Regions from separate parts of the Ensifer sp. ENS11 genome, predicted to be linked through region 2. Evidence: riboswitches for the same ligand, from Rfam matches in the RefSeq annotation. Region 2 holds a riboswitch; each other region holds the start of a gene.
What was found. A riboswitch is a leader RNA that binds a small molecule or an ion and turns the genes downstream of it on or off. The one in region 2 is predicted to bind thiamine pyrophosphate.
Positions count from the first base shown of each region.

Region 1 (3,272 bases), on a different contig from region 2:
CCGCGATCTTGTAGGTGATGACGCCCACCTTGACGTCGTTGCGGTCGGGAAGCCCCAGATGTTCCTTCGGTGTCACATAGCAGAGCATGGCCGTGCCGAACCAGCCGATCATCGCGGCACCGATGCCCGAGGTGATGTGGTCGTAGCCCGGGGCGATGTCGGTCGTCAGGGGCCCAAGCGTATAGAACGGCGCCTCGCCACAGACAGCGAGCTGCTTGTCCATGTTTTCCTTGATCTTGTGCATCGGCACGTGGCCGGGGCCCTCGATCATCACCTGGCAGTCTTTCGCCCAGGCGATCTTCGTCAGCTCGCCCAGCGTTTCCAGTTCGGCAAATTGCGCCGCGTCATTGGCATCGGCGATCGAGCCCGGACGCAGGCCGTCGCCGAGCGAAAACGAGACGTCATAGGCGCGGCAGATGTCGCAGATCTCTTCGAAGTGCTCGTAGAGAAAGCTCTCCTTGTGGTGGTGCAGGCACCATTTCGCCATGATCGAGCCGCCGCGCGAGACGATGCCGGTGACGCGGTCGACGGTCAGCGGGATATAGTGCAGCCGGACACCGGCATGGATGGTGAAGTAATCGACCCCCTGTTCCGCCTGCTCGATCAGCGTATCGCGATAGACTTCCCATGTGAGATCCTCGGCGATGCCGTTGACCTTTTCCAGCGCCTGGTAGAGCGGCACGGTGCCGATCGGCACGGGCGAGTTGCGGATGATCCATTCGCGGATGTTGTGGATGTTGCGGCCGGTCGAAAGGTCCATCACCGTATCGGCGCCCCAGCGGGTGGCCCAGACCATCTTCTCCACTTCCTCGGCCATCGACGAAGTGACGGCGGAGTTGCCGATATTGGCATTGATCTTCACCAGGAAATTCCGGCCGATGATCATCGGTTCGGATTCTGGGTGGTTGATGTTGGCCGGCAGCACGGCGCGGCCGCTGGCAATCTCCTGGCGGACGAATTCGGGCGTGACGTGATCGGGGAGATGGGCGCCAAAGCTTTCGCCGTCGCGTAGCGCGGCGCGTGCAGCGTCGCGGCCAAGGTTCTCGCGGATGGCGACGAACTCCATCTCGGGCGTGATGATGCCGGCCCGCGCATAGGCAAGCTGCGTCACCGCGCGCCGGCCGGTTGCGCGCAGCGGCGCGTGACGGAGGGGAAAGGTCGGCGTCAGCCGGTCGCCGGAGGCAAAGCCGTTGTCTTCCGGCCGCACGTCGCGCCCGTCATAGGCTTCGACATCGCCGCGAGCGATGATCCAGTCGCGGCGCGGTCTTGGCAATCCATCCTCGATGCGGATGTTGGCATCTTCTACGGTGTAGGGACCGGAGGCGTCGTAGACGGTGACCGGCGGCTCGCCCGACGTCGGGTGCAGGGTGATTTCGCGCATGGGAACGCGGATGTCGGGATGGATCGTGCCTGGCTTGTAGACCTTTTTCGAGGCGGGAAGCGGGCCTTTTGTGACCGAGAGTTCTGCGGGTTTGGTGGCAATATTCATGATGAGGCTCCAAGTTTGCGGTTGGAGACCCAGTTCTGAAGCCGGAAGGAAAAGACATGTTTGCCTGAAATTCCGCGCGAATGACGGAATCGTGGCGTCAATGTCTGCACCGTCCCTACGCCAGTATGAACTGGATCAGGTTCAACGGGTCACTGCGCCTCGGTCGGCAAAGCCGATCCGCCCAGCAGTATCTCAGCCCCTTGACGGGACCCCCCTGGTGAATGCCTAGAGATAGCCATCGATCCGGATGCGCCGTCAAGCGTTAATCCGAAGGTTGCGTGTCAGGCCTGTTGATTGCCCGGTAGAGCGTTTCCGGATGAGACGAAGCCGCGGGCACGCTCGTTCTTTTCGTTTTTACGCATTTCCTGACGGAAAACCGCTCCGCACTTTTCCTGGAAATGCGCTAGCGGCCGGACTTCTCTGATCCCCGGCGATCGGCATAATCCGCACGGTTGATGCCGTGCCGCTGCAGCTTGTCATAGAAGGTCTTGCGCGGAATGCCGAGCGCTTCGATCGTCGCCTTGACGTCGCCGTGCTGCGCCCGCAGCGCTTCTTTCAGAATTTCCGCCTCGTAGCGCTCGATCCGCTCGGGCAGGCCGGCACTGGTCGGCGCCGCGGCAATCGGTTGGCCGAGCGAACCTTCGACGCCAAGGGCGACGCGCTCGGCGAAGTGCGAGAGCTCGCGCACATTGCCCGGCCAAGAATGAGACCTCAGATAGTGGCTGACGGCCGGCGAAAGCGTCGGCACGTCGCGCTTGAAACGCTCGGCTGCCCGCGTCAGGAAATGCGAGAAGAGAAGGGGGATATCGTCCCGGCGTTCGCGCAGCGGCGGGATCGACAGGGTGACGACGTTCAGCCGGAAATAGAGATCCTCGCGAAAATCGCCCCGCTGGGCCGGGTCGCCGAGGTCGATCTTGGCCGCGGCGATGACCCGAATATCGACGGGGCGCACGATATTGGTGCCAAGCGGCGTGATCTCACGGGCTTCAAGCACTCGCAGCATCTTGACCTGCGTTGCCGGCGGCATCGCCTCGATCTCATCGAGGAAAAGCGTGCCGCCGCTCGCATGCTCGATACGGCCGACGCGCTTCTTCAGGGCACCGGTGAAGGCGCCGGGCTCGTGGCCGAAAAGCTCGCTCTCGATTACCGTTTCCGGCAGTGCGCCGCAGTTCAGCGCCACGAAGTTGCCGTTGCGGCGCCGGCTCCAATTGTGCAGCAGCGTCGCCACCACCTCCTTGCCGCTGCCGGTTTCGCCGGCAACAAGCACATCCACGTCGGTGTCGGCGATATGCCGCAAGGTCTGGCGCAGCCGTTCCATGACCGGTGTCTGGCCAATCAGCGGCAGGCTCTCACCGGCGACTTCGGCTGCGCGTTTCAGCGCGCGGTTTTCCATCACCAGCCGGCGTTTTTCCAAGGCGCGGCGTGCGCTCTGCACCAGACGGTCGGCGGCAAAGGGTTTCGGGATGAAATCATAGACGCCGTCCTTAATGGCCTGAACGGCCATCGGGATATCGCCGTGGCCGGTGACCAGAATGACGGGCAGGTCGGGGTCGAAATCGGCGATCCGGCGAAACAGCGTGAGGCCGTCGATCCCGGGCATGCGGATATCGCTGATGACGATCCCGCTAAAATCCGGGTTGAGGATTGCGAGCGCTTCCGCCGCGCCGGGAAAGGCGGAGACCGCGAGGCCGGCAAGCTCCAGCGTCTGCTTCATCGCCCGCCTGAGTTCGCTGTCGTCGTCGACGAGGCATACGGATTGCTGCATCGCTCAGGCCCTCTTCAA
Region 1 is NZ_JACVAN010000003.1:364,661-367,932, forward strand. Features, by position in the region: gene thiC (phosphomethylpyrimidine synthase ThiC) at 1-1,489, opposite strand, end outside; TPP riboswitch at 1,584-1,715, opposite strand; gene IB264_RS08715 (sigma-54 dependent transcriptional regulator) at 1,893-3,254, opposite strand; gene IB264_RS08720 (sensor histidine kinase) at 3,258-3,272, opposite strand, start outside.
Region 1: linked by a shared signal. The riboswitch ahead of thiC (phosphomethylpyrimidine synthase ThiC) and the one ahead of thiO (glycine oxidase ThiO) in region 2 are both predicted to bind thiamine pyrophosphate.

Region 2 (3,272 bases):
CTCCAATTGGAACGAGGCGTTCGACCCAATTCGCGCTGTCGACAATGAGGTAGAAGGGATCGAGCTTCATGAGAAGACCGCCTTTCCGATCACCGGGGTGGAGGGGACTGCCATGTCTCTCGGTTCGAGCATGCCGGCTTCAAAAGCCAGCCGACCGGCCTCGATCGCCTTGGCAAAACCCGATGCCATCACGGCCGGATTTCCGGCACCGGCCACCGCGGTATTCAGGAGCACGGCATCGAAACCGAGCTCCATCACTGTCGTTGCATGCGAAGGGCGGCCGATGCCCGCATCGACAATCAGAGGCACGTCCGGGAAATGCGCGCGCATCGACCGCAAGGCGGACGGATTTTGCGGCCCCATGGCACTGCCGATCGGAGCGCACCAGGGCATCAACACGCGGCAGCCAGCTTCCAGCAGGCGCTCGGCGACAACCAGATCGTCGGTCGTATAGGGAAAGACCTCGAAGCCTTCGTTCGAAAGGATCCGTGCGGCTTCGACCAGCGAGAACACATCCGGCTGCAATGTGTCGTGATTGCCGATCACTTCGAGCTTGATCCAGTTCGTCTTGAAAACCTCGCGCGCCATCTTAGCAGTGAGCACCGCCTCCTTGGTGGTGTGGCAGCCGGCGGTGTTCGGCAGTATTTTCGTCCCGAGCTCGCGGATCAGTTCGAAAAACGCACCTCCGGCTTTGCCGCCGGCCGTCTCTCTCCTCAACGAGACCGTGATGATTTGTGTCCCTGAAGCCCGCACCGCGTCCGAAAGCACGGCTGGAGATGGATAGCCCGCTGTGCCCAGGAGCAGTCGGGAGGTGATTTCCGTGTCGTAGACTTGCAGCATGGTCAGCCACCTTTCATCGGCGAGAGAATTTCGATGCGATCATGATCGCGTAAGCGCCATCGATCGCGGTCGGCCGCGTGAACGAGTTCGCCGTTGACAGCGGTCGCCAGCCAGCTTCCTTCATAGTCGAGTGCAGCCATCAGTTCGGCGAGCGTCGAGCAGGCGACCTCGTGCTCTTCGCCATTGACGTTAAGGTTCATCATAGAACTCCGATCTGTGGTCCGGGTTGAGCAGAAGTTCGGCAACGTCGTGCGCAAGAGCCGGCGAGAGCAGGAAACCATGCCGATACATACCGTTCACGGAATAGATCGAACCGCTTTTCGTGATCCTTGGCAGATTGTCGGGGTAGGCGGGGCGAATGCCAGTTCCGGTTTCGGTGATCTGCGCTTCGCCGAAGGCCGGGTGCAGGGCGTAGGCTGCGTTTAAGAGCTCCATCAGCGACCGTGCAGTGATAGGACCGGACAATTCGCTCTCTATCATTGTTGCCCCGACCATGAAGACGCCCTGGCGGCGTGGAACGACATAGATGGGGTGTCGAGGATGCAGGAAGCGCACTGGACGCGACAGTTGAATGTCGCCGGTGCGCAGATAGAGCATCTCGCCACGCACGCCCCGCAGTGCCGCGTCATCCGGGAGCCTGGCAGGGCCTGTGCAGTCAATATGCGAATCGACACGGCGATCGACGGTGGCATCGGTCGCCTGGCCGAAATGAAAACGCACCCCCATGGCCATTAATGTGTCATGGAGTGAAGGCAGCGCCTCTCTCGGATCGAGATGCGCTTCCCTCGGGAAGTGGAGTGCACGAGAAAAACGGCCGGCGAGATCGGGTTCCAGTTCGGCTATCTGGTCTGCATCAAGCCATCTGTGCCCTTTGGTTCGCGCCGCGAAGCGATCGAGCTCGCGTGTATCGCGCGCGGCGGCGACGACAAGTGTCCCCTCTTGCACGACCTTGTCGGGCAGCGCCGTCTTCCACCACTCGATGGCTGTCGCGCCGACGCGTTCGACTTTCTCGTCGGCACTTTCGCGCTCACACCAGGGCGCCAGCATGCCGCCCGCAAACCAGGATGCGCCGGCGCCAATCCGTTTTGAACGTTCGAAGACGTCGACCTCAATGCCGCGTCGCGCCAGTTCGTATGCGGTGACAAGGCCGATGACACCCGCTCCGTTGATCAGCACCTGCCTCATTTGGCAGCCGTTCGAGCTGTTACCTGGCCGGAGCTGTAGGGCCATTCATCCATGCGCCGCACCGCTAACGGGCGTCGATGTTGCCGTCTATGTCCGCGGTTTGGCTCGTGTACGACATCTGAAAAAACCATTGGTCGGCTCCAACCTTGACGTTTGGAGACCCAGATCTTGGCGCTGGAAAGATAGAGACACGTCCACGCGATCGCAAAGGAGCTGTCGCAACTGCCGTCGTTCCCACCGTCCCTACGCCAGCATGAACTGGATCAGGTTCAACGGGTCATTGCGCTGCGGTCGAAAGAGCCGATCCGCCCAGCAATATCTCAGCCCCTTGTCGGGACTCCCCTGGTGAATGAACCGAGTTGAACGGCCAATGCCGTGCTTTGTCAAGCGTTGTTAGTTTATTCCCAACGGGGCTAAAGCGTCATCCACATACCTTAGACTCAACGCGTATCGCGCCGAGAGGAGCAACATGAGCCGGCGCATCAATGCGGCGGGCCTCGCGCTCGTCTAGCGGCGGGAAGGCATCAAGGAGCATGCGTTTAGTAGAAAAGGCGCTGCAGCGTGAGTTTTGCTCTCAGGCAAGTGGAGGCATCGTCTGCCACACAACAATCAATGGTCTCGAATGTTCTCAAGCGATTCCTTTCTCGCTTCTTCATTGATGTCGCTCAGAGACCTTTCATGGTTGGTGCCGTCCGTGGAAGTGACAATACACACATTTCCCAAGCACACCGTCGTGTTCGCCTGCGCGGGCGCGCGCGAGGCGATGAGAGCCACTGCGATTCATGCAGTTCGACCATTTCTCCTCAGTAGGGCGCCGTCCTGGAGCCATGAGAGTCCCCCGTTTTTGAGTGGTTCACGGTGCAAGCCCGGTCGGAAAATGGCCAGCATCCAATAAAAAGGAATCCGAATGGCGCCATATCTGTGCAGAAAATTCGCTCGGCCGCGAAAGGGCGGTCAATGCAAGCAACTTCACCTCCGTCATGGTCGCGCTCGATCGCTATGGCGACATGTTTGGTCTCGATAAGTCCCGTCGCCTGCTGCTCGCAGCACGGACATGAACGTGCCGACTTCCGATTCTATCGCGAGGTCTGGGGACCGACGCCGGCGCTGAATTAACGAGCACATGCATATCGGATCGGGCCTCGGATGCGGAATATTTTCAGCTGTCTCTGGGGCATCTCGATGACGGCGTGGCCGTTGCGCGGCCACGCTGACCGGAGTATGCCTGGCGTAGTGTGATCCCAGTC
Region 2 is NZ_JACVAN010000028.1:56,115-59,386, forward strand. Features, by position in the region: gene IB264_RS31200 (thiamine phosphate synthase) at 1-70, opposite strand, end outside; gene IB264_RS31205 (thiazole synthase) at 67-840, opposite strand; gene thiS (sulfur carrier protein ThiS) at 843-1,040, opposite strand; gene thiO (glycine oxidase ThiO) at 1,030-2,025, opposite strand; TPP riboswitch at 2,248-2,379, opposite strand.

Region 3 (3,272 bases), on a different contig from region 2:
CTCGCCGCCGGAAAGGCGTGCCGGGTCTTCTTCGCCGGTCAGACCCAGGTGCTGCAGTAGGTAAGCGACGCGATACGGGTCGTCGCTTGGGCCAAGGCCCGACTCGGCATAGGCCTGCACCGTGTCGTAGCCTTCGAAATCCGGTGCCTGGGGCAGGTAGCGAACGGTCGAGGACGGATGGCGGAAGACCTCGCCCGATTGCGCTTCGGCAAGACCGGCGGCGATCTTCATCAGCGTCGATTTGCCGGAACCGTTGCGCCCGACAAGGCAGATGCGATCCCCCGGCTCCACCTGCAGGTTGGCGCCGGCCAGAAGCGGCGTGCCACCGAAGGTCAGGAAGATATCGTCGAGTTTCAGAATGGGAGGCGCCAAGGCTCAGGCTCCGGAAAGGTCATAGGGGCGGGCGAGAACGATCGCCCGGCCGGTGTCGAGGGAAATGCGAAGGGGACCCTCCGCGACATTGGAAACGGTGCGCGAAGACCCGAACGGCAACGTGAAATCGGTGAGCGGATAACGCGCGTTGACGATCGTAAGCCCGATGAGATCGGTCAGTCCGAGGATCGAGAATAGGCTGCCCTTCGGCAGATCGATTTCGATCTCGCCTGCAAGCAGCGGATAGGCCTCCTCCTCACCCGAGGTCATGAACACCGGCAACCCACGTTCGGCCAGCGAAGCAGCCTGAAGCAGGTGCAGGAAGGCATGGTCGCTGCGTGATCCTCCGAGCGCGCCGGCAAAGATCAAGGCTTCGGCGCCACGCGACAGCGCCGCCTCGACAGCGATTTCGCCATCGGTCGCAGCCTTGGCGGCGGGATAGGGCTCGCGCGGGACATCGGCAAATTCCGCGAGCAGCGCCTCCTCGGTCGAATCGAAATCGCCCACCCAGACGTCGGGGGTCACGGATAGCACCCGCGCATGCCGCATGCCGCCATCGGCCGCAACGAAGCGGCTGCCTGCGAGCTGGCGCGCAAGGCGATCGGTCGGGGTCAGTGCACCGCCGAGCAGAATGGTGAAGGTGGATCGGGCCATGGCAAAGCCCATAGCGCAAAGGCACGGGCAAGGAAAAGCAAGAAAACCGAACAAGGGCGCGATCCGGCGATTTTGCGTCCTCGTTGTCAGTGATCTTCGGGCAAGGTATCGGGAAACAGCATCTCCGCATAGATCCCGGGGTTGGAATCGGGGATCTCGATGGCGCCGACCGTGCGTCGGTAGAATTCGGCCGGGCCGACGCCGCCGATGATGGCGTAACCGTAGCCTGCGTCACGCATCGCCGTCAGGCTCACGCGCAAGAGCGCCTCGCCGATCCCCGTCCGCGCATGGCCTCGTCGACGCCCGTCGGCCCGAAGAAACCGAGCGCTGTGACATCGTGGCAGGCAAAGCCGACGATCCGGTCCTCGAACACCGCGATGTGCATGCACGTCGGCGTCGATCTGAAGGCCGCCTCCGCCTCGCCCGCCCAGCCGGAGCCAAATGTCTGCTCGATCCAGGGAACAACAAGCTTCGTTCGGGTGCCATTGCGCGGTGAATGCCGATACCGTCAGCAAGCGGTGATCTCGCTTGTGCCGGCAGTGCATAAAGGCGAACGAGCATGTCAGTCATCGCAGGCTCCTTCGGCGTCTGCAAACTCTGCCGACGATTTTACCCCATGCGCCGCGGCGCGAAAATGCGGGGCGGGCGCTTTTGCCGTCCTCAAACTTCGCTTGCCATCAAACCGGCTCGGCGGTAAATCTCTACCCGCTCTAACGGGGTGCCTTCCGACCGCATGGCGGCCGAAGGCTGAGAGGCGTTGAACGCCAACCCGCGGAACCTGATCCGGCTCATACCGGCGGAGGGATTAGACGCGATCGGATCGATACGCCCTTTTCCCATGCAACATCATTTTTAGGGAGAGGTGCCTGCCATGTCCAATTCATCGCAACTCAAGGTTCTTAGCCGGCTAGCGCTTGCCGCGACGGCAGGACTTGTCTTCGCGGCCAATGCCGTTGCTGCCGACAAGACGCTGACCGTCTACACCTATGAAAGCTTCATCACCGAATGGGGGCCGGGTGCCAAGGTCGCCGAAGCTTTCGAGAAGACCTGCGAATGCAAGGTCACCTATGTCGGCGTCGCCGATGGCGTCGAGCTTCTGACCCGCCTCAAGCTCGAAGGCGCGGCCTCCAAGGCCGACATCGTGCTCGGCCTCGATACAAACCTCGTCGCCGAGGCCAAGGCCACCGGCTTCTTCGCGCCGCACGGCATCGAGCCTGCCAACGTCAAGGTACCCGGCGACTTCACCGACGACACCTTCCTTCCCTATGACTACGGCCATTTCGCCGTCGTCTACGACACCCAGACCTTGAAGACGCCGCCGAAGAGCCTGAAGGAACTGGTCGAAGGCGACGCCTCTCAGAAGATCGTCATCGAGGATCCGCGCACCTCGACGCCGGGCCTCGGTCTGCTTCTCTGGGTCAAGGCCGTCTATGGCGACGAAGCCGGCGCCGCCTGGGCCAAGCTCAAGGACAGGGTACTGACCGTAACGCCGGGCTGGTCGGAAGCCTATGGCCTCTTCACCAAGGGCGAAGCGCCGATGGTGCTTTCCTACACCACGTCGCCCGCCTACCACATGGTGGCGGAAAACACCGACCGCTACCAGGCGGCCGAATTCTCGGAAGGTCACTACATCCAGATCGAAGTTGCCGGCATGACCAAGAGCGCCAAGGAGCCGGAGCTTGCCAAGCAGTTTCTCGCCTTCATGACCGGCCCGGAGTTCCAGTCGATCATTCCGACGACCAACTGGATGATGCCGGTCGCGGCGACCAAGGAGCCGCTGCCGGAGGCTTTTAGCAAGCTGGTCAATCCGGAGAAGACTTTCCTGCTGCCGTCGGAAGAGGTGGCGGCGAACCGCAAGGCCTGGATCGACGAATGGCTGGCCGCCATTAGCAAGAACTGAGGCGCATTTGTTCGCGCCTGCCGAAAATCGCATCACGATGACCGCCGGGACTTTAAGTCTCGGCGGTATCCTGCTGTTTGTCGGCCTGGCGATTGCAGCCCTTTTGCTCCAGAGCGGTGACTTCGGCAACAGCGTGCTGTTCGATGCCTATATCTGGCGGGTAACGCGCTTCACCTTGCTGCAGGCGAGCCTTTCGACGCTGCTTTCCGTTGTTCTTGCCATCCCGATCGCACGGGCGCTTGCGCGCCGGCCGAGCTTTCCCGGCCGCGTCTGGGTTCTGCGGGTGATGGCCCTGCCGCTCGGCCTGCCCGTGCTTGTCGGCGCGCTCGGGCTGATCGAGATCTGG
Region 3 is NZ_JACVAN010000008.1:253,467-256,738, forward strand. Features, by position in the region: gene IB264_RS17995 (ABC-F family ATP-binding cassette domain-containing protein) at 1-372, opposite strand, end outside; gene IB264_RS18000 (thiamine diphosphokinase) at 376-1,026, opposite strand; partial or broken gene IB264_RS18005 (GNAT family N-acetyltransferase) at 1,113-1,596, opposite strand; TPP riboswitch at 1,731-1,848, shown strand; gene thiB (thiamine ABC transporter substrate binding subunit) at 1,898-2,926, shown strand; gene thiP (thiamine/thiamine pyrophosphate ABC transporter permease ThiP) at 2,958-3,272, shown strand, end outside.
Region 3: linked by a shared signal. The riboswitch ahead of thiB (thiamine ABC transporter substrate binding subunit) and the one ahead of thiO (glycine oxidase ThiO) in region 2 are both predicted to bind thiamine pyrophosphate.